3 linked regions of the Luteibacter rhizovicinus DSM 16549 genome follow. The main gene of each other region encodes a partner of the protein of the gene in region 2 in a complex. Links are inferred from orthologs where the notes say so. Each region holds a gene or a part of one and is shown on either strand. Other genes may lie near its edges.

What was found.
Region 1: the proteins of secY (region 2) and secA are in contact, whole or in part, in a crystal structure (PDB 3DIN), measured with the Thermotoga maritima proteins. The link is inferred for Luteibacter rhizovicinus DSM 16549 from one-to-one orthologs. Residues at the interface, in WP_004081795.1 of Thermotoga maritima: Glu108, Gly109, Glu110, Glu111, Ala236, Glu237, Arg238, Arg239, Ile240, Thr241, Ile242, Gln243, Tyr244, Ala245, Arg246, Arg247, Val248, Thr249, Gly250, Arg251, Arg252, Val253, Tyr254, Gly256, Ala257, Ser258, Thr259, Tyr260, Leu261, Pro262; in WP_004082002.1 of Thermotoga maritima: Glu261, Ala262, Arg263, Lys300, Ala301, Arg302, Thr303, Ile304, Ile305, Leu323, Tyr324, Asp325, Pro326, Val329, Ser330, Tyr333, Ile336, Lys340, Phe345, Val349, Glu363, Phe364, Tyr374, Ser375, Gly376, Gly377, Glu393, Ile395, Thr482, Ser483.
Region 3: secY (region 2) and secG share a complex: the UniProt entries of both Escherichia coli proteins name them as parts of the sec protein translocase complex. The link is inferred for Luteibacter rhizovicinus DSM 16549 from one-to-one orthologs.

What each region holds. Positions count from the first base shown.
Region 1 is NZ_CP017480.1:768,252-775,888, forward strand. Bases 1,419-4,701 are described here. They hold secA (preprotein translocase subunit SecA), read right to left. Parts: upstream 4,334-4,701; coding sequence 1,619-4,333; downstream 1,419-1,618. Other genes in these bases: BJI69_RS03660 (symmetrical bis(5'-nucleosyl)-tetraphosphatase), read left to right, coding at 1,419-1,436; BJI69_RS03670 (M23 family metallopeptidase), read right to left, coding at 4,465-4,701. Also shown: 16S rRNA (adenine(1518)-N(6)/adenine(1519)-N(6))-dimethyltransferase RsmA, read left to right, coding at 1-91; Co2+/Mg2+ efflux protein ApaG, read left to right, coding at 145-528; more of BJI69_RS03660, read left to right, coding at 585-1,418; more of BJI69_RS03670, read right to left, coding at 4,702-5,403; BJI69_RS03675 (DciA family protein), read left to right, coding at 5,435-5,893; lpxC (UDP-3-O-acyl-N-acetylglucosamine deacetylase), read right to left, coding at 6,492-7,403. UniProt on the Escherichia coli protein: Required for protein export, interacts with the SecYEG preprotein conducting channel.
Region 2 is NZ_CP017480.1:2,687,317-2,694,575, forward strand. What follows is about bases 4,295-7,199. They hold secY (preprotein translocase subunit SecY), read left to right. Parts: upstream 4,295-5,039; coding sequence 5,040-6,359; downstream 6,360-7,199. Other genes in these bases: rpsE (30S ribosomal protein S5), read left to right, coding at 4,295-4,402; rpmD (50S ribosomal protein L30), read left to right, coding at 4,395-4,598; rplO (50S ribosomal protein L15), read left to right, coding at 4,604-5,035; rpsM (30S ribosomal protein S13), read left to right, coding at 6,485-6,841; rpsK (30S ribosomal protein S11), read left to right, coding at 6,854-7,199. Also shown: rplP (50S ribosomal protein L16), read left to right, coding at 1-286; rpmC (50S ribosomal protein L29), read left to right, coding at 286-471; rpsQ (30S ribosomal protein S17), read left to right, coding at 483-743; rplN (50S ribosomal protein L14), read left to right, coding at 755-1,123; rplX (50S ribosomal protein L24), read left to right, coding at 1,138-1,449; rplE (50S ribosomal protein L5), read left to right, coding at 1,462-2,001; rpsN (30S ribosomal protein S14), read left to right, coding at 2,015-2,320; rpsH (30S ribosomal protein S8), read left to right, coding at 2,449-2,844; rplF (50S ribosomal protein L6), read left to right, coding at 2,855-3,382; rplR (50S ribosomal protein L18), read left to right, coding at 3,412-3,762; more of rpsE, read left to right, coding at 3,893-4,294; more of rpsK, read left to right, coding at 7,200-7,240; rpsD (30S ribosomal protein S4), read left to right, coding at 7,252-7,259. UniProt on the Escherichia coli protein: The central subunit of the protein translocation channel SecYEG. Consists of two halves formed by TMs 1-5 and 6-10.
Region 3 is NZ_CP017480.1:3,481,089-3,488,326, reverse strand. Bases 3,064-5,947 are described here. They hold secG (preprotein translocase subunit SecG), read right to left. Parts: upstream 4,780-5,947; coding sequence 4,348-4,779; downstream 3,064-4,347. Other genes in these bases: BJI69_RS15880 (DUF3772 domain-containing protein), read left to right, coding at 5,716-5,947; tpiA (triose-phosphate isomerase), read right to left, coding at 4,802-5,554; BJI69_RS15900 (DUF1214 domain-containing protein), read left to right, coding at 3,064-4,121. Outside these bases: BJI69_RS15915 (cupredoxin domain-containing protein), read left to right, coding at 1-331; BJI69_RS15910 (cbb3-type cytochrome c oxidase subunit I), read left to right, coding at 321-1,946; BJI69_RS15905 (c-type cytochrome), read left to right, coding at 1,943-2,734; more of BJI69_RS15900, read left to right, coding at 2,856-3,063; more of BJI69_RS15880, read left to right, coding at 5,948-7,238. UniProt on the Escherichia coli protein: Subunit of the protein translocation channel SecYEG. Overexpression of some hybrid proteins has been thought to jam the protein secretion apparatus resulting in cell death; while this may be true it also results in FtsH-mediated degradation of SecY.

The sequences.
Region 1 (7,637 bases), 1.9 Mb from region 2 along the record:
AGCGACGATCCGGGATCTGGGCATCGATCCCCGCGCCCGCGCGGAAACCCTCCCCCCGGGCGACTTCGTCAAGCTCGCCAACGCGATCTGAAGGTTCCTGCGGGCATACTTGCCCGCCCTGTCCCCGTCCCCGACAATCGGTCCATGAATTCCAAAACACCCTACACGATCGACGTGGAGGTCGAATCCCGCTTCGTCCCCGACCAGTCGCAGCCTACCGACAACCGCTACGTCTTCGCCTACACGATCACGCTGCGCAATGCCGGCGAGACTGGCGCGCAACTGATGACCCGCCACTGGGTCATCAAGGATGCGAACGGAAAGGTCGAGGAAGTGCGCGGCGACGGCGTGGTCGGCGAGCAACCGTGGATGCGACCCGGCGAGTCGTTCGAGTACACCTCCGGCGCCGTCCTCGAGACGGCGGTGGGCACCATGGAAGGCAGCTACAGCATGGTGGCCGATGACGGCACGCGGTTCGACGCCCCGATTCCGACTTTCGTGCTTTCGATACCGCGCACGCTCCACTAGGATCGACTCATGGATAGCGTGCACGCCGTTAATGGCGCCAGGGAGCAGCAGGACTGATGGCCGTCTACGCAATCGGCGACGTCCAGGGCTGCTACCCCGAACTCCAGCGTTTGCTGGAGAAAATTCGCTTCGACCCGGCGAGCGATCGCCTGTGGTTCTGCGGCGACCTGGTCAATCGTGGCGGCGAGTCGCTGGCCACGCTGCGCCTGATTCATTCGTTGCGTGAGCAGAGCATCATCACGCTCGGCAATCACGACCTCTCGCTGCTGGCCATCGGCCAGCGCCGTGAGGACGCCCAGCAACGAGTGAACCCGGAGTTGCGCGAGGTGCTTTTCGCCGACGATGCGCCCGTCCTCCTGGAGTGGATGCGCATGCAGAAGCTGCTGCATCACGACGAGACGCTCGGCTGGACGATGATCCATGCCGGGCTCGCGCCGAGCTGGACACTGCGCCAGGCGCAGCGGGCGGCCCTGGAGGTCGAGCGCGAACTGGGTGGCCCGCGTCACCAGCGGCTGCTCAAGAACCTTTTCGGCAACCGCCCGCCAGGCTGGAACAATCGGCTACAGGGCGTCGAGCGTCATCGCGCCACGATCAATACGCTCACGCGCATGCGCTATTGCGATGTCGGCGGCCGCATCGACTTCGAAGGAAAGGGCACGCCGGGCACGCAAAAGCCGGGCATGTATCCGTGGTTCGAAGTGCCGGGCATGCGCCGTCGCGAAACGAAGATCGTCTGCGGCCACTGGTCAGCGCTCGGCCGTTTCGCTGGCCTGGGCATTTACGCGATCGACACCGGCTGCGTCTGGGGCGGCCAGCTGACGGCGCTGCGCCTGGATACGCCGGAGCCGGAATACATCACCGTCGATGCCGAGCCGTACCGCCAGAAGCCCAAGGGCGGCGGCGACTGATCGGCAGCCCCTGTGGGAGCCGCTTCAGCGGCGAAAAGCCAACGAAGCGGTGATGCGGTAAAGCCGATCGCCAAGGCACCCTGGCCCGCTGCCGCGGGATCGCCGATGAATCGGCTCCCACAAAGAATCGGTACCTGCAGATAGACCCCCCAAAAAAAAACCGCCTTTCGGCGGTTTTTTTATCAGCTCAGCTGACCGTGACAGTGCTTGTACTTCTTGCCCGATCCACAAGGGCAAGGATCGTTCCGACCGACCTTCGGGCCGTCGTTCAGTACAGGCGCGATCGCCGACTCGGCGACTGCGTTGTCGCCGCCGACACCCAGCTGCTGGACATCGGCATGCTGGAACTGCAGGCGCTGCGCTTCGGCGGCACGTTGCTGCTCGGCTTCCATCGCGGTGACCTCGTCTTCGCTACGGATGCGGATACGCGCAAGCATCTGCACCACTTCGCTCTTGATGCGGTCGAGCATCTCGGCGAACAGTTCGAACGACTCGCGCTTGAACTCCTGCTTCGGCTGCTTCTGGGCATAGCCGCGCAGGTAAATGCCCTGGCGCAGGTAATCCATGCTGGCGAGGTGCTCCTTCCATGCGTTATCGACCACCGAGAGCATCACGTGCTTCTCGAGCGAACGCATGGTTTCGGCACCGACCTGGAGCTCCTTCTCAGCGAACAACGCGTCCACCGCGGCACGCACATGCTCGAGGATGGCTTCCGAGTCGATGTCCTTCTGCCCCTCGACCCACTGTGGCAGGTCGATGCGGAGATTGAGCTCGCTGGCGAGTTCGCGATCGAGGCCGGCGATATCCCACTGGTCGTCGATGCTGTCGGCAGGCACGTACTTGCGCACGAGCGCGACCACGACGTCCTGGCGGATGTCGACGATCATGTCGGCGATATCGTCGGTCTCGAGGAGTTCGTCACGCTGCGCGTAGATCACCTTGCGCTGATCGTTGGCGACGTCGTCGAACTCGAGGAGGTTCTTGCGGATATCGAAGTTGTGCTGCTCGACCTTGCGCTGCACCTTTTCGATCTGGCGCGTGATCAGACGATCCTCGAGGGCCTCGTCTTCCTTCATGCCGAACATCTGCATCCAGCGACCGATGCGCTCGCCGCCGAAGATGCGCATCAGGTTGTCCTGCAGCGACAGGTAGAAGCGCGAGGAGCCGGGATCGCCCTGGCGACCCGAACGACCGCGCAGCTGGTTGTCGATACGACGCGACTCGTGACGTTCCGTGCCGACGATATGCAGGCCGCCGGAAGCCAGCACCTGTTCGTGGCGCTTCTTCCATTCTTCGCGCGTCTTCTGGCGATCGGCGTCGGTAGCCGTCTCCGGCAGCGTGGCCAGCAAGGCCTCGAGGCTGCCGCCAAGGACGATATCGGTACCGCGGCCGGCCATGTTGGTCGCGATCGTGACCGAACCCGGCGCACCAGCCTGGGCGACGATATGCGCTTCGCGCTCGTGCTGCTTGGCGTTGAGTACTTCGTGCGGGATCTTTTCTTTCTTCAGCAGGCCCGACACGAGTTCCGACACGTCGATCGACGCCGTGCCGACGAGCACCGGCTGGCCACGCTCGAAGCAGGCCTTGATGTCGTCGATGACGGCCTTGTACTTGGCGTCCGGACCGAGGAACACGGAATCCGGATTGTCCACGCGGACCATCGGCTTGTGCGTCGGGATCACCACCACTTCCAGGCCATACACGGTCTGGAACTCGTAGGCTTCCGTATCCGCCGTACCGGTCATGCCGGCCAGCTTCTTGTACATGCGGAACAGGTTCTGGAACGTGACCGTGGCGAGCGTCTGGTTCTCGCGCTGGATGGGCACGCCTTCCTTCGCTTCGACCGCCTGGTGCAGGCCATCGGACCAGCGACGACCGGCCAGCGTACGACCGGTGAACTCGTCGACGATGATGACTTCGCCGTCGCGGACGATGTAGTCCACGTCGCGCTGGTAGATCGCGTTCGCACGCAGCGCCGCGTTCATGTGATGAACGACGGCCAGGTTCTTCGAATCGTAGAGACCGCTATCCGGCTCGATGACACCCGCTTCGCGCAGCAGCTGCTCCGCGTGCTCCATGCCCTCTTCGGACATGTGCACCTGCTTGCCCTTCTCGTCGACGAAATAGTCGCCGCCGGTGTCTTCCTTCTCCTGGCGGGAGAGGCCCGGGACGATCTTGTTCACCGCGATGTAGAGCTGCGGGGAATCCTCGGCGGGGCCGGAGATGATCAGCGGGGTGCGGGCTTCGTCGATCAGGATCGAGTCGACCTCGTCGACGATGGCGTAGTGCAGGCCGCGCTGGTTGCGCTGCTCCTTGCTGAGCGCCATGTTGTCGCGCAGGTAGTCGAAGCCGAACTCGTTATTCGTACCGTAGGTGATGTCGGCCTGGTACGCGCTGCGCTTGTCGGCGTGATCCATGCCCGGGTACACGACGCCGACCGTGAGGCCGAGGAAGTTGTACAGGCGGCCCATCTGCGCCGAATCGCGTCGTGCCAGGTAGTCGTTCACCGTGACCACGTGCACGCCCTTGCTTTCGAGGGCGTTGAGGTACACCGGCAACGTACCGACGAGGGTCTTGCCCTCACCCGTCCGCATCTCGGCGATACGCCCACCATGCAGCACCATGCCGCCGATGAGCTGGACGTCGTAGTGGCGCATGCCGAGCACGCGCTTCGCCGCCTCGCGGGTGACCGCGAAGGCTTCGGGCAGCAGGGCGTCGAGGGTCTCGCCGGCAGCGAGACGCTGACGGAAGTCATCGGTCTTGCCACGCAGCGCGTCGTCGGAAAGCTTTTCGAATTCCGGCTCGAGGGCGTTGATGCGCTTGACCGTCTTGGAGAGGTCACGCAGCACCCGCTCGTTACGGCTGCCGAAAATACTCGTCAGTGCACGATTGAACATCGATCATCCGGATCTGAAACGAAAAGGGCTGCCGGAAGGCGCAAAGCCGACCGGCACGAAGGGACGATCATACTACGGGCGTCCCCGGCTTTCCTCGGGGTGGCGACTGGATGGGGCGGATTCAAGGCCGATCAGCGATGGCCCTTCACAAAGGCCAACGGATTCACGACCCGATCGTGGTACCAGACCTCGAAATGCACATGGGACCCGGTGGAACGGCCGGTGGAGCCGGCCTTGGCGATGACATCACCGACCTTCACGCGCTGGCCCGGCTGCGCGACCAGCGCGCTGTTATGGGCGTAACGGGTCATGTAGCCATTGCCGTGGTCGATTTCGATGACATCGCCATAGCCGCTGCGCTGACCCGCAAAAGTGACCATTCCTTCAGCCACGGCCGTTACCGGCGTACCTGTGGGGGTGGCGATGTCGATGCCCGTATGGCGGGCGCTATGCCCGCTGAACGGGTCGGGGCGGCCGCCGAAATAGGACGAAATGTAGCCATTGACCGGCATGCCGGTCGGCCGGAGGCTGGACTCGATGCTCCGGTCCATCAGCATGTCGCGCAAGGCTTCGAGCTGGGCCTGCTGGGTATCGAACTGTCCCGAGAGCTGGTCGATGCTCTTGCCCAGCGACTCGGGCAGCGCGTAGGCGCCGGCATCCGCGCCGCTGGTGACCTCGAGGCCGCCCTGACCGGGCTCCTCGTCGAAATTGAATTCGCCGTCGTCCAGCTTGCCGACCTGGGTCAGGCGTTCGCCGAGGGCATTCAGGCGAACGGACTGGGCCTGGAGCTGACCGAGCTTGACCGCCAGGGCATCGAGATCGCGCTGCGCATCGCGCTTGATCTGGGCGACCTGGGCGCTCTGGCCACCCACCTGCGCCTGCAGGCCACCGAGATGGTCCAGCGCGCGGTCCTTCGGGTTGGCGACAGCCAGCGCCACCGCCGCACCCACCGCGGCAATCCCGACGAAACCGGCCAGGGCCATCGCCGTCGCCTTGCAGCGCATGCGCCGGCAGGTGAGATCCAGCGTTTTCGGCCCTTTCTGGCCACGAGACACGAGTATGATCTGCATACGTTCCACATCGAATAGTTGAAGCCGGTCCATGCCACCGCCGTACCAACCGAACCGACGCTCCACCCATGGACTGAAGTCCATCTCGGAGTTCGGGCCTGTCGCATCGCTGGCCAAACGGGCCCGCGAACTCGACACGTTGGACCGCCAGCTGCGCGCGACCTTGCCGCAGCCGTTGCGCGATAACGTCCGCTTTGCGGACCTGCGCGACGGCCGGCTCGTCTTCCTTGCGCCCTCCTCGGCCTGGGCATCGCGGGTGCGCCTTTACCAGACGCAGATCCTCGAGGCCGCCCGCGCCATCGGCGCGAAAGCCAGTTCGGTTGCCGTGAAAGTGGCCCCCCTACCGGTCGAGGAAGTCATTCCCGACCGACATAAACCGCTTTCCGCCTCAGCCGGTCGCCATCTGCGAGCTGCCGCGGCGTCACTCTCCGACCCCACGTTGCGGGATCTGTTCCTGAAACTGGCCTCCGAGGCCGAAATTTCAGATTAATTCGATACTTACGACCGACAAGCTCGATCCGTAAGCAGCACCGGATCCCCCGGGGCGGCAAACTTTATAGCACGCATGTTCCCTATGAACACCTAAAATGGACGTAAAGTTCACGTAGGCGTGACGGCCGTCACGGGGTATTCGCGCCTGGAATCTGTGCGCTGCGGCGCAAGAGCCGGCGGGTATCGCCCTCGGGGCCCCGTCTACGGCGACCCCTCAGGGAGGGCGGCTACCGCCGCCCTTTACTTATTGCCCTACGGGCCGGGTCGGCGCCCCACCGGCCGTTTGCGCGAGACAGGATGTCGAGTCGCAAACCCCCAACCGAAGCCCGGCCCGGCCCGTAGGGCAATAGATATACGGCGGCGCTAGCCGCCCTCCCTGGCGGGACGCCGCAGACGGGGCCCCGAGGGTGGCACCCGCCGGCTCTTCTGCGTCGACGCCATACCCGCCAGCTCTTGCCCCGCAACCCGCGAGCGCAAGCAAAACGCGAGGCAGAAGGCGAGCCCGCCCCCGACCCAAAGCCCACAAAACCCCAAAGAAAAAAGGCCGCGATCGCTCGCGGCCTTTCGATTTGACGTATGCCCCGGAGGGCCGAGCCTCAGACCGCCTGGGCGGGATGGGCGTAGGAAATCGGCGCCTTGGCCGGATCCTTGAAGCTGACTTCTTCCCAGGCCGTGACGTCGGCCATGAGGCTGCGAAGCAGCTTGTTGTTGAGCTCATGACCCGACTTGTGCGCGGAATACGCGCCGATCAGGCTGTGGCCCAGCATGTAGATGTCGCCGATGGCGTCGAGGATCTTGTGCTTGACGAACTCGTTGTCGTAACGAAGGCCGTCTTCATTGAGCACGCGGTAGTCGTCCAGCACCACAGCGTTGTCCATCGAGCCGCCGAGCGTGAGATTGCGCTCACGGAGCATCTCGATGTCACGCATGAAACCGAACGTGCGGGCGCGGCTGACTTCCTTGACGAACGACGTCGTCGAGAAATCCATCTCGGCCTGCGAATTGCGCTTGTTGAACAGCGGGTGGTCGAACTCGACCGAAAAACCCACCTTGAAGCCGTCGAACGGCTCGAGCTTGGCCCATTTGTCACCGTCCTGGACGATGACGGGCTTACGGATACGGATGAAACGCTTGGCCGCTTCCTGTTCCTCGATACCGGCGGACTGGATGAGGAAGACGAAGGGACCCGCACTGCCGTCCATGATCGGCACTTCCGGCGCGGACAGGTCGACATAGGCGTTGTCGATACCTAGCCCGGCCATGGCCGAGAGCAGGTGTTCGACCGTGGACACGCGAACGTCGCCGTTGATCAGCGTGGTCGAAAGACGCGTATCGCCGACGTTCTCGGGACGCGAATGCAGTTCGACGGGCGGATTCAGGTCGGTGCGACGGAACACGATGCCGGTGTTCGGCGCCGCGGGACGAAGCGTCATGTACACCTTGTCGCCGGTATGAAGACCGACGCCTGTGGCGCGAATGATGTTCTTTAGCGTGCGCTGCTTAATCATAGTGGGTCAAACCTTAGCCGGCAGCAGCCTATAAGTGGCAGGTAGGCTAACACAGTCTTAACCTGGGGATGGACGAGCCCACGGGAGAAGTCTTGCACGGCTTCACCCTTCCTTCAGCTATAACCGCGAGCCATTCTCATTGACTGTGCGACTGATCCCTTGCACATTCAAGCACTTGAGAACGCTCCCGCATTTATCCCGTTGACACGGCAACGCTCCGCCGCCCGGACGGGA
Region 2 (7,259 bases):
CGCACGTCAGATCGAAGCGGCCCGTCGTTGCATCACGCGCTTCGTCAAGCGTGGCGGCAAGCTCTGGATCCGCGTGTTCCCGGACAAGCCGATCACCCGCAAGCCCATCGAAGTTCGAATGGGTGCAGGTAAGGGTAGCGTCGAGTTCTGGGTCGCCCCGATCCAGCCCGGTCGCATGCTTTATGAAATCGAAGGTGTCGACGAGACGACGGCCCGCGAAGCGTTCCGCCTGGCAGCTGCCAAGCTGTCCGTGCAGACTCAGTTCGTCTCCAGGGCGGTGATGTAATGGCCAGCAAAGATATCAACCAGAAGTCGGCGGACGAGCTCAAGCAGGATCTGCTGGACCTTCGCAAGGAGCAGTTCAATCTGCGCATGCAGAAAGGCTCCGGTCAGCTCACCCAGCCGCACCAGCTGCGCCGCGTTCGGCGTGACATCGCCCGCACGAAGTTCGTGCTCGGCGCTAAGAAGTAAGGACGGCGGACATGAGCGATAACACAAAGACCGCGCGCACCCTTACGGGTCGCGTCATCAGCAACAAAATGAACCAGACCGTGACCGTGTTGATCGAGCGCCAGGTGCAGCATCCGCTGCTCGGCAAGATCATCCGTCGCTCCACGAAGCTTCACGCACATGACGAGACCGGTGCGAACGAAGGTGACCTGGTGCGCATCGCGGAATGCCGTCCGCTGTCGAAGACCAAGCATCACCGCGTGGTCGAAATCGTCACGCGCGCTGAAGTCTAAGGAGAGCTGCCATGATTCAGGTACAGAGCTCGCTTGCTGCAGCCGATAACAGCGGCGCGAAGGAAATGATGTGCATCAAGGTGCTGGGCGGCTCGAAGCGCCGTTACGCCAGCGTCGGTGATGTGATCAAGGTGACCATCAAGGACGCCATTCCTCGCGGTAAGGTCAAGAAGGGTGAGGTGTACAACGCCGTGGTGGTTCGTACCGCCAAGGGTGTCCGCCGCGCCGATGGTTCCGTGATCCGTTTCGACGGTAACGCAGCCGTCCTCCTCAACAACAAGCTCGAGCCGATCGGTACCCGTATTTTCGGGCCGGTTACCCGCGAGCTGCGCACCGAGAAGTTCATGAAGATCGTCTCGCTCGCGCCCGAAGTGCTCTGAGCGGAGGCCAGACCATGAACCGTATCCGCAAGGGTGATAACGTCGTCGTCATCACCGGTAAAAACAAGGGGCAGCGCGGTGACGTGCTGCGTGTTGACGGAGAGCGCGTTGTCGTCTCGAACGTCAACCTCGTCAAGCGTCACACCAAGCCGAATCCCCAGGCCAACCAGCCGGGTGGAATCGTCGAGCGTGAAGCTTCGATCCATATCTCCAACGTACAGCTCTTCAACTCCGCCACCAACAAGGGCGAGCGCGCTGGCACCAAGACGCTCGAGGACGGGCGCAAGGTGCGCGTGTTCCGCTCTGGCGAAGTGGTCGACGCGTAAGGAACCGAAGTCATGACCCGCCTTGAAACGTTTTACAAAGAGTCGGTAATGTCGAAGCTCACTGAGCGCTTCGGTTACCAGAACGTCATGGAAGTCCCGCGCATCTCGAAGATCACGCTCAACATGGGCGTCGGCGAAGCCGCCGGTAACAAGAAGATCCTCGAGAACGCGGTCGCTGATATGACCAAGATCGCCGGCCAGAAGCCGATCACGACGAAGGCCCGCGTGTCGGTCGCTTCGTTCAAGATCCGTGACGGTTGGCCGATCGGTTGCAAGGTCACGCTGCGTCGTGCCCAGATGTGGGAATTCCTGGATCGCCTGATCAACATCTCGCTGCCGCGTACGCGCGACTTCCGTGGTGTCTCGGGCCGTGCTTTCGATGGCCGTGGTAACTACAACTTCGGCATCAAGGAACAGATCATTTTCCCGGAAATCGACTTCGATCAGGTTGATGCGCTGCGCGGTATGGATATCTCCATCACCACCACCGCCAAGACCGACGAAGAAGCCAAGGCGCTGCTGGAAGCATTCAGCTTCCCGTTCCGCAACTGATTACAGGTAGAACATGGCTAAGACCTCGATGATCCAGCGCGATGTTAAGCGCACCAAGCTCGTCAAGAAGTTCGCCACCAAGCGTGCCGAACTGAAGGCGATCGTCCTGAGCTCCACCGCCTCGTATGACGAGAAGATGGAAGCCCAGACGAAGCTGCAGAAGCTCCCGCGTGATGCCAGCCCGGCGCGCCAGCGTAACCGCTGCGCCCTGACCGGCCGCCCGCGTGGCGTCTACAGCAAGTTCGGCCTTGGTCGCAACAAGCTTCGCGAAGCCACCATGCGCGGCGATGTGCCGGGCCTGCGTAAGGCTAGCTGGTAAAAAACTCGCCATCGGCGGGGCAAGCTGTTATAGTCGTCGGTCTGCGCAACGCAGACCGACTTCTGTCGGCTTTACAATTTGAAGATTTCCGGTAATTCGGATATCGGTGCACTCTCAAGGGTTTTCTTATGAGCATGACTGATCCCATCGCCGATCTGTTTACGCGCATCCGTAATGGCCAGGCATCTGGCAAAGCGGTTGTTCGTATGCCGTCGTCGAAAATGAAGCTGGCCCTCGCGCAGCTCCTGCAGAAAGAGGGTTATATCCTCGACGCCCGTGCCGCTGACGAAGCTGGCAAGCCGGTCCTCGAGATCAAGCTGAAGTACTTCGAAGGCCTTCCGGCTATCGAAACCATCTCCCGTGTCAGCCGTTCCGGTCTCCGCGTCTACCGCGGTAAGGACGAGCTGCCGAAGGTCCTCGGCGGCCTGGGCATCTCCATCATCTCGACTTCCGCCGGTCTCCTGACCGACGCTCAGGCCCGTGCTAAGGGTCTTGGCGGCGAAGTCATCGGCCAGGTGGCGTAAGGAGTCCCGTATGTCACGTGTAGCCAAGTTGCCTATCAATCTGCCGAAGGGTGTCGAGATCTCGATCGCCAACGGTACTGTTTCCGTCAAGGGCCCGAAGGGCACCCTGACGACCCATGAACTGCCGGGCGTCTCGTTCCAGCAGGAAAATGGTGTCGCCACGGTCGTTCTCGCCGATGGCGCCGACGACAAGTTCGGTGGCACGGCTCGCGCCGTCGTCGCCAACATGGTCCAGGGCGTCACCGCCGGCTTCGAAAAGAAGCTCGAGCTGGTCGGCGTGGGTTACCGCGCTCAGCTTGCCGGCAAGGCCGTCAACCTGTCGCTCGGTTTCTCGCATCCGGTCGTCTTCGAGGCGCCGGAAGGCATCACCATCGAAGTCCCGACGCAGACCGAAATCCTGATCAAGGGCGCTGACAAGCAGCTCGTCGGTCAGACGGCGGCGAAGATCCGTGCTTTCCGTTCGCCGGAGCCTTACAAGGGCAAGGGCGTCCGTTACGCGGGCGAGAAGATCATCCTGAAGGAAGCCAAGAAGGCCTAATCGGTCTATCCGCTTTCTGGAGTAATACGATGAACAAGAACGATTCCCGCCTGCGCCGCGCCAAGTCGACCCGCTCTCACATCCGTGAGCTCGCGGTCCACCGCCTGAGCGTGCACCGCACCGGCCAGCACATCTACGCCCAGGTCTTCGCACCGAACGGTACCGTCGTGGCAGCCGCCTCGACCGTGCAGTCCGCGGTTGCCGAGGGTCTGAAGGGTACGAAGAACATGGAAGCCGCCACGGCCGTTGGCCGCATCGTTGCCGAGCGCGCCAAGGCCGCCGGTATCGAAGCAGTCGCGTTCGACCGCTCGGGTTTCCGTTACCACGGTCGCATCAAGGCTCTCGCCGATGCAGCTCGTGAAGCCGGCCTCAAGTTCTAAGAGGCGTCAGGCGACGGCATCGGTTCTTCGGAACCGATGCCGCCCGATTTAGCTCCTACAACTCCAAGCGGCGACCGAGCCGTAAACAGAAGTCCCGGCTAACTATCATTCCGGGCTATCAGGAAAAGAGATGTCCTCGACAGATCGCGAAAATTCGGACGGCATGCTTGAAAAGCTTATCGCCGTCAACCGCGTGGCCAAGACCGTCAAGGGTGGCCGCCAGATGAGCTTCACCGCGCTGACCGTTGTTGGTGATGGCGAAGGTCGCGTCGGTTTTGGTTATGGCAAGGCGCGTGAAGTGCCGGTCGCCATTTCCAAGGCCATGGAACGCGCCCGCCGCAACATGGTCACGATTGAACTGAACCAGGGCACGCTGTGGTACGCCATCAAGGCTAACCACGGTGCGGCTCGCGTCTACATGCAGCCCGCTTCCCAGGGTACCGGCGTCATCGCCGGCGGCGCCATGCGCGCTGTCCTCGAAGTGGTCGGCGTGAAGGACGTGCTCGCCAAGGCCGTCGGCTCGCGCAACCCGATCAACCTCGTCCGCGCGACGATCAAGGGTCTGCAGGCCGTCGCTTCGCCGAAGCGCATCGCCGCCAAGCGTGGCAAGACGATCGAAGAGGTCCTCGGCAATGGCTAAGAACACCGAAACCGCCGTTGGCGGTACCGTCCGCGTCCGCCTGGTCAAGGGCCTGCGCGGTGTGCAGGGTCGTCATCGTCTGAGCGTGAAGGCCCTTGGCCTGAGCCACATCAACGATGTGCGTGAACTGAAGGATAGCCCGCAGGTTCGTGGCCTTATCAATAAGGTCTACTACCTGGTTCGGGTCGAGGAGTAAGAATCATGCGTCTTAACGATCTACGTCCCGGCAAGGGCGCTCGCAAGTCCCGTACCCGCGTCGCTCGCGGTATCGGTTCCGGCCTCGGCAAGACCGCCGGCCGCGGCCATAAGGGTCAGCATGCCCGCGCCGGTAACACGCACCGTTACGGTTTCGAAGGCGGCCAGATGCCGCTGCAGCGTCGTCTCCCGAAGGTGGGCTTCCGCTCCCTGAAGAAGCGCGACACCGAAGAAGTGCGTCTGTACCAGCTGGCTGCCATCAAGGCCGACACGATCGATCTGATCACCCTCCACGCTGCCGGTCTCGTGACCAGCCGCGCGAAGAAGGTCAAGATCGTCCTGAAGGGTGAAATCACCCGCGCGATCAAGCTCTCGGGCGTGCTTGCGACGGCCGGCGCCAAGGCGGCTATCGAAGCCGCCGGCGGCAGCGTGGAGTAATCAGGTGGCTGCAGCGCAGGGCACAACGCTCGGCTCGCTGGGCAAACTGACGGAACTTCGTCAGCGCATCTTTTTCCTGATTGGTGCGCTGGTGGTCTTCCGCCTCGGTTCGTTCATTCCCGTTCCGGGCGTGAATCCCGAGGCGATGACCAGCCTGGTTGAGGGTGGCGGCGGTCTGTTGAACATGGTCAACATGTTCTCCGGCGGTTCGCTTTCCCGCTTCTCGGTGTTCGCTCTCGGTGTGGTGCCGTATATCTCGGCGTCGATCGTGGTGCAGATGATGGGCTCGGTCATTCCGTCGCTCATGGCTCTGCGCAAGGAAGGCGAGTCGGGTCGTCGTAAGATGACCATGTACACGCGCTTCGGCACGGTCGGCCTGGCGGCATTCCAGGCGTTCGGCATCGCTGTCGCCCTGCAGAAGCAGGTCGGCGCGAGCGGTCCGGTGGTCTATATGCCCGGTGCGGGCTTCGTCATGGCATCCGTCGTCGGTCTCACCGCCGGCACGATGTTCCTGATGTGGCTCGGCGAGCAGATCACGGAGCGTGGTATCGGCAACGGCATTTCGATGCTGATCTTTGCCGGTATCGTGGCCGGTCTCCCGGGTGCCATTGCGCACACGCTGACGATGGCGAACAACGGAGAGCTGTCGGTTCTGAAGCTGCTCATGGTGACCGCGCTGATCCTGGCGGTGACCGCTTTCGTGGTGTTCATGGAGCGCGCTCAACGGCGTATCACCGTGAACTACGCGAAGCAGGGCAGTCAGCGCCAGTTCCAGCGCCAGACTTCGCACCTGCCGCTGAAGATCAACATGGCGGGCGTCATTCCGCCGATCTTCGCGACCAGCCTCTTGCTCTTCCCCGCGACTGCGGCGACCTGGTTCGGCACTGCCCACCAGTCGCGTTGGTTGCAGTGGTTGACCACGGCGCTGAGCCCGGGTGAACCGGTGCACGACATCGTGTTTGCGGTGCTGGTGATCGGGTTCGCCTTCTTCTATACGGCGATCGTGTTCAACTCGCAGGAAACGGCCGATAACCTCAAGCGTTCGGGCGCGTTGATTCCGGGCATCCGTCCGGGTCGCGCCACGGCAGACTACATCGATGGCGTCATGACCCGGCTTACCGGTGTTGGCGCGGTTTACATCGTCCTGGTCTGCCTGGTGCCCACGTTCATGCAGAACGCCTGGCACGTCCCGTTCTATTTCGGCGGCACTTCGCTGCTGATCGTGGTGGTGGTGGTGATGGACTTTACGGCTCAGGTCCAGGCCCATCTCGTCAGCCACCAGTACGAGAGTCTGCTTAAGAAGTCCAATCTCCGCCGCAGCTGAGACGCAGCGGAGATCCCCAAGTAGGGGAGGCCTTGGCGCCCAGCGCCGCAGGACTTCCCGTTTAGGTTAATTCAGGTTAGAATTGCGCGTTTACCGCGCACGAAACGCATCGGAGACAGTACATCATGGCGCGCATCGCGGGTGTCAATTTGCCAGTCCAGAAGCATGTCTGGGTCGGCCTGCAGAGCATTTATGGAATCGGCCGTTCGCGGGCGAAGAAGGTTTGCGTCGACTCGGGTGTGGTTCCGACCACCCCCATCAAGTCGCTTAGCGAAGGTGAGGTCGAGAAGATCCGCGCCGAGATCGCCAAGTACACGGTCGAGGGCGATCTTCGCCGCGAGATCGGTATGGCGGTCAAGCGCCTCATGGACCTCGGTTGCTATCGTGGCCTGCGCCACCGTCGCGGCCTGCCGGTGCGCGGCCAGCGCACGCGTACCAACGCCCGTACCCGTAAGGGTCCGCGTCGTCCGATCAAGAAGTAACGGATACCGATTATGGCTAAGCCGGTTAAAACCAAGAAGAAGATCAAGCGCGTCGTCACGGATGCCGTGGCCCACGTGCAGGCTTCTTTCAACAACACCATCGTTACGATCACCGATCGCCAGGGCAACGCCCTGTCGTGGGCGACGGCGGGTGGCGCGGGTTTCCGCGGTTCCCGTAAGTCGACCCCGTTCGCCGCTCAGGTGGCAGCCGAAAAGGCTGGCCGCGCTGCTGGCGACTACGGTGTGAAGACCGTGGAAGTTCGCATCAAGGGCCCCGGCCCGGGCCGTGAGTCGGCCGTGCGTTCGCTGAATGCGTTGGGCTACAAAGTGCTCAACATTATTGACGTCACGCCGATTCCGCATAACGGCTGCCGTCCCCCCAAGAAGCGTCGCGTCTAAGGAGCATACCCATGGCCCG
Region 3 (7,238 bases), 790 kb from region 2 along the record:
CTCGGTCACCGTGCGGATCGTCGGCCAGCAGTACTCGTTCACGCCGCAATGCATCGTCGTCCCGGCGAAAACACCCGTGACCTTCCGTGTCACGAGCGCCGATGTGATCCACGGGATGATCATTACGGGGACCAATATCAACTCGATGGTCTCGCCGGGTTTCATCTCGACGTTCAAGACGACCTTCGACAAGCCAGGCGATCACCTGATGCCCTGCCACGAGTTTTGCGGAACCGGGCACGAGGGCATGTGGGCCAACGTCAAGGTCGTCGAGCCGGATGCCTTCGCCAAACTGGTCGGCCCCGCAAGGAGAGCCAGCTGTGATCTCTAACAAGCGCCTCGTGCTTGCTCACTTCTGGCTGGCGTTCGCGCTGTTCGGCGTCGCCGTGCTCCTGGGCGAATGGCAGATGTTCATCCGTAGTCCGCTCAGCGGCTGGCTGCGCAACGCGGATATGTATTACCGCTCGGTCACGGCGCATGGCACGGTCATGGGCTATGTGTTTCCCACCCTGGTCGCCATGGGCTTCGGCTACTTCATTTCCGAAGCATCCCTCGGCCAGCCACTGATCGGCCGGCGCTGGGCCTGGACCGGCTACTACATGATCATCGTCGGCTCGATCGCCGCTGTCGTTCCCGTGGCGCTCGGGCTGGATTCGGTGTTGTACACCTTCTATCCGCCGATGATCGGCAACGTGTTCTATTACCTTGGCGTCGTGCTGGTGGTGGTCGGCTCCTGGGTGTGGGTCGCCCTCATGGGCGTGAACCTGTACGTGTGGAAGCGCGCGCATCCTGGTGCACCGGTTCCCCTGGCTATGTTCGCGAATGTCGCGGGCGCTTATCTCTGGGCGTGGACCGCGGTCGGCGCCGCGCTGGAGTTGCTCTTCCAGATCATTCCCGTGGCCTTGGGTTATGCCACCACCATCAACGCCGGGCTGTCGCGTGTCCTTTTTTCATGGACCCTCCATGCCATCGTTTACTTCTGGCTGATGCCGGCGTACATCGCCTTCTACACCATCGTGCCGCGCGCGATCGGCGGTCGGCTTTACAGCGATTCGATGGCGCGCATCTCGTTCGCGCTGTTCCTGGTCTTCGCCATGCCGATCGGCATCCATCACCTGTTTGCGGATCCGGAAGTCGGCTCGGGTTTCAAGGTCGTCCATTCCATCTTCACCGCCATGGTCGCGGTGCCGACCCTGCTGACGGTGTTCACCATCTGTGCTTCGGTCGAGATCGCGGCCCGGTTACGCGGCGGCACCGGACCCTTCGGCTGGGTCAAGGCCTTGCCGTGGAAAAACCCGCAGATGCTCGCCCTGGCGCTGTCCTTCGTCATGCTCGGGTTCGGCGGTGCCGGCGGCCTGATCAACATGAGCTATCAGCTGGACTCGACCATCCACAATACGCAGTGGGTAACCGGGCATTTCCACCTGATTTTCGGTGGCGCGATCGTGATCATGTATTTCGCGATCGCTTACGACCTCTGGCCGCACCTCACCGGGCGCGTCATCCAGGACGCCCGCCTCGTCCGCACACAGCTGTGGCTGTGGTTCATCGGCATGATCGTGCTGACCTTTCCCTGGCACTACGCGGGCCTGCTCGGCATGCCACGACGCATGGCGTTCTATGACTACACCGCACCCGGCATGTTCGCCGAGGGCGTCTCGGTCGTCATGTCCGTCATCGGGGGCGCCTTGCTCGTGGTATCGGCATTGATCTTCATCGCGGTGCTCGTGCGCAATCACTGGGCCACCCGCGTGGAACCGGAGACCTTCACCTTCAGCCGGGCCGTGCATGAGCCGATCACGCTACCGTGGGCCTTGAATGGGCTGGGGCTGTGGGTCGCGCTGATGATCGCCCTGACGATCACCAACTACGGCTACCCGATCGTTCAGCTCATGCGGATGCCTGAGGCGAGTGTTCCGCCGGTCTTCGTGGGAGGCAAGCCATGAGTGGCCCGCTATTACGCAACCGCTGGTTCGTCGGCAGTGTGGGCGGCACTTTCCTGCTGCTGGTGTTTTCGCTATTCGTGGGCTTCGTGTGGCTACCCTCGGCGCAGGAGGATGCCTTGTTCAAGGGGCTGTGGAATTCGATCTGCAGTGCCGCCGGCGCACCGAGGTCGTGGTTGAGTCCGACCAGTGCGCCTGTCACACCCCCGACGAAGGTCTCCGAGGTCGTCCTGACGCCAACCACGCTCGATGAGCCCGCGTCAGGCGGCGGCGTCGGACGGGGCGCTACGCTCGCACTACGCTGCACCATGTGCCACGGCTTGCGCGGCGTGAGCTCGTCGCAGACGCCGAACCTCGCCGGCCAGTACGCATCGTCGATCTACAAGGAACTGCGCGATTTCCAGAGCGGCGCAAGGCCGAGCGCCGTGATGACGCCGCTCGTCATCAAGCTCAGCGACCAGGACCTGCGTGACCTCTCCGCGTACTACGCCTCCCTGCCCCGCCGGCAGACACCCGGTGCCCAGGACCTTCAAGCCGCGCCGGACATCGTTGCGACCGGCGCACCCATGCGCAACATCCCACCGTGTGGCTCCTGCCACGGCCGGCTCGACAGCAAGCTGGGCGTGCCATGGCTGGATCCACAGCCACGCGACTACCTGAAGACGCAGCTGGAAGCGTTCGCCCACGGCACACGGCGCAACGACACGAGTGCCCAGATGCGCAATATCGCGCGCAACATGACGCCGGAAGAAATCGATGCGTCGGTGAACTATTACTCCGGGACGCGGTGATCCAGGGAGTACGACGAATCGGCCCTACGCAAATTTACGTAGCGATTCGACCGGAAAACCACGCTCGATTCGTGGCTGTGTCCAGGCGACAGTATGGCCCTCGACATTTGCGGGGCACGCCATGAGCGACCAGCAAGAGCCCTCGATCAAGCTTTCCGAGCAGGCAATCGCGGATGCCTATATCTACCTGCTCGGACGTCTTCTCATCACCCGTCAACAGCAGATCGACTTCGACCGCGAAGGCATGCAATGGAACACGCTGCTGCATCGCAAACCCGGGCAGGTCGACTGGCCCAACCCGAACCTGGATGTCGCCTACTCGGAAGCCTGGGTGGCTCTCGACGAAGATAGCTATCTGCTGATCGACATACCCAGGATCGAACACCGTTACTACGTCGTTGAGTTCCTCAACGGCTGGGGCGAGACGGTCGCCAACATCAACGAGCGCCTGTATCCGGATGTCACGAACGGCCGGTTCGCGGTCTGCCTGCAGAGTTCGCATGCCATCGTGCCTCCGGACGCGCAACGCGTCGACCTCCCGGCACGCGTTACACGCGTTCTCTTGCGAGTGGAGCTGGGCGCGAACTGGGATGAAGCGATCGCACTCCAGCATCGATTCTCCTTCGAGATGCAAGGGTCACCGGCGGAGCCACCTCTTCCGCGGACGTTGATGTTCGACACGGAGGCGCTACCCGGCGTAGAGGCTTTCGATTCGGCCCTGCTTGCCCTGGAAGAACCGGATCTCAGTCCGCTCGAGGACATGCAACACGCGGTACGCACGATCGTCGCGGCGATCGTCGATCCCGCTGAGCGCGATCGCGTCGACGGCATCATCCGGAACATGGCGCTCAAGCAGTTCGCTGCCGCTGCGGCGATCATCGGCCGCGGCACGATCAGACAGGGCTGGGCGAGGCCCGCCTGCTGCGGCCACTGGGGCAGCGACTGGCTCACCCGCACGACGGTGAATTACGGCGGCATCTGGGCCAACGTGTTCGAGGAAGTGCTGTATTACCGGGGCGCGATCGACAGCACCGGCGCTCCCCTCGTCGCGGACGGCAGCTACACGCTGACGTTCCCGGCGAACGACCTGCCCGAGACCTACGCAACCTACTTCTGGTCGGTCATTGCCGTGGATCGCGCACACCGGCGCGTGCTTCCCAATGCCCTGAAGCGCTACCTGCTGAACAAGGAATCGGGGCTGGTAAAGGCGAATGACGGCTCGCTAACGCTCTACTTCGCCGCCGTACGCCCCGTCGATGCGCCCCAGACCAACTGGCTACCCACGGGAGGTGGCAAGCCCTGGTCGCTGACGTTCCGCTTCTACGGACCTCGCGGCGGCGTCATCGATGGGACGTATTACCCGCCGCCTTTGGTCCGTCGCGGGTGAGTGCCGTTCGGGCGTTCTGGTCGGAAGGTCGAAACCACCGACAAACGCCCACAAAAAAACCCGCTATCGCGGGTTTCTTTGCGATCCGGTGAGGTCTCCGGATCTTTGTTGGTGCCCAAGGGGGGACTCGAACCCCCACAGCCTAAACCGCTACCACCTCAAGGTAGTGCGTCTACCAATTCCGCCACCTGGGCATAACTTTTACAGCGTGTTGCGGTGTCGCTGATTACTTCTTGGCCGGTTCCGCGGGAGCCTGGTTGGCCTCCTGCTTCGCAGCCGGTACATCGGTGTTCGCTGCCGGGGCGGTAACGGCGGGTGCCTGCGGCACGTCCGACGCGACCGGCTTGACCGGAGCGTTGTTGACGGGAGCGGCCGGCACGGTAGCACCGGACATCACGCCAAGATCCGCGGCCGGCTGGGGCGTGCCCGAGCGACCGAGGTAGATACCCATGCCCAGGCTAAGCACGAAGAACAGTGCTGCCAGGACTGCCGTGGCGCGCGTCATGAAGCTCGACGAACCACGTGCACCAAACACGGTAGCGGACGCGCCGCCACCGAAACCCGAACCTGCATCCGCACCAGCGCCGCGCTGCATGAGAATCAGCACGATCATCGCTGCCGCGACCAGGATGTAAAGAACGCTGAAGAGGATGAACATATCTTCTGTTTGCCGTGTCGCGTTATCGACGCGCCGCGGCGCAAATTTCCAGGAAGTCGGAGGCTACGAGAGCGGCTCCGCCGATCAATCCCCCGTCTACATCAGGCTGGGCGAAAAGGTCGGCCGCATTGGCCGGCTTGACGCTGCCACCGTAAAGCACCCGGGTCAGGAGCGAGATATTAACATCCTTTTTTGCCACTTGGCTACGGATGAACGCATGAATTTTTTGGACCTTGTCCGGGGTGGCCGTGAGGCCCGTCCCAATGGCCCAGACAGGCTCATAGGCGATCACGCCGGTACGGAATGCTTCTACGCCATAGACATCGATCACCGCGCCCAGCTGACGGCCGATGACTTCCTCGGCCTTACCCGCCTCGTGCTCTTCCTGCGTCTCACCCACGCAATAGATAGGTGTCAGGCCGGCATCGCATGCCGTCCGGAACTTCCTCGATAGCAGCGCGTCGGTCTCGTGGTAGTACTGGCGCCGCTCGGAGTGGCCCACCAGGGTCCACTTGGCGCCGACATCCCGAACCATCGAGCCGGATATCTCGCCGGTGAAGGCGCCCTGTTCCGGGTGCTCGGAAATCGTCTGGGCACCGAAGCCGAGGCCACGATCACCGTATTTGTGGACGAGATCGGCCAGGTAGACCATGGGCGGGATGACCAGCACGTCGACGCCGTCTTCCAGGCCCTCGACGATTTCGCGGACCAGGCCATCGGCCATCTTGCGCGATCCGTGCATCTTCCAGTTACCGGCGACGAGCTTCTTGCGCATGGTTTGCTTCCGGGCGGGGCCAAGGGGCGGCAGGATAGCGGCGGCTCCCCCGGCGGCAAAAGCTGCAACGCCGCATAAAGCCACCGGAACACCACGTTCACCGAGGGTATCGCATAACCCTCGGAATTGACCTGCCCCGTCCTGCCTTCGATGATCCCTGCATGCGAACCCTGAGAATATTCTTTACCGCCCTCCTTTTGACCGTCTCGGTCGCCGCCTTCGCGCAAGCGCAGGACGACGACCCGGGCAAGCAGATCGGTGATCTCCGCTCCCAGCTCGACCAGATCGAAAAGGGGATGAAGGACGACAACATCACCGACAAGGTGATCGACGACCTGCGTGGCCAGGCCGGCGATGTCGTCGGCAAGGCCCAGAAAGTCTCCAGTGCGCTGTCGCCCAACCGTGATGCCGCCAAGGCCCGCCTCGACCAGTTGGGCCCTGCCCCGGCGACCGGCACCAAGGAAGCGCCGGAGCTCGCGGCCACGCGCAAGGATGCCCAGAAGGCCTTCGACGCCGTCGACGCACAGATCAAACAAGCGGACGGCATCACGCTCGAAGCGCAGCAAACCACCAGTCAGCTCGCCGACCTGCGCCGCATCCGCTTCCAGCAATTCCTCTCCCGGCGCACGGCGTCGCCGTTTTCGCGCCCGTTCTGGTCGGAACCGGCCAAGGCGTTCCCGCGTGACTCGGCTAACCTGAGCGACTTCACGACCGGCGTGAAGACCGACCTGGCCAGGAGCTGGACCGACGGCAACCGTATCGCCCTTATCGTCTGCGCCTTGTTCGGCGTGCTGCTCATGACGGGCGTGCGCTTCTATCTCGAGCAACGCGCCCGCCACCTGACGGCGAACCGCATGCCGCCGGGCCGCCTGCGTCGCTCCGCGCTGATCCTCGGCATCACCCTGACCTCGGCGCTGACCACCGGCCTCGGCACCCAGTTGCTCTACCTGGGCCTGAACTGGAACGAGACCTTCAGCGATGACACGGATGCGATGGCCAAGGCCCTCGTCCGCATCATCTTCTTCGGCGCCTTCATCGCCGGTCTCGGTCGCGCCCTGATCTCGGCGAAGCGGCCGTCGTGGCGACTGCCCGCCATCTCGGACGAGACGGCGCTCAGCCTGCGTCGGTTCCCGATGCTCTTCTCGCTGGCCGTGGTGCTGTTTTATTTCCTCAAGGAACTCAATCGCACGATCGGCACCAGCCTCGCCGCCACGGTGATGACCAGCAGCCTGCAGGCGCTGGTGCTTACGACGCTCACCGCGGTCGGGCTGGTACGCCTGAGCCGTTCGCATCATGTCGTCGACGAAGACGGCGACCCGCCCGCGCCCCGCCCGATCTGGGCCAGCCTGTTCATCGCGGCCGCGTGGATCGCCATCGTCGCCTCCTGGATCGGCCTGCTCACCGGCTTCGTGGCCTTCGCCTCGTTCATGGCCGGCCAGGTGGTGTGGACCGTCATCGTGCTCTCGGCGACCTATCTCGCGATGCGCCTGGTCGACGACCTGTTCGAGACGCTGCTCTCCGAAAAGGGCCCGATGAGTGCGCGTGCGCAGGCCATCTTCGGCACGCACCCGCGACTACTCGACCAGGCGGGCGTGCTGCTGTCGGGCATCGTGCGACTGGCACTCTTCATGTTCGGCCTGGTGGCGGTGATCTCCGGGTTCGGCGCCGACGCGTCGGACATCCT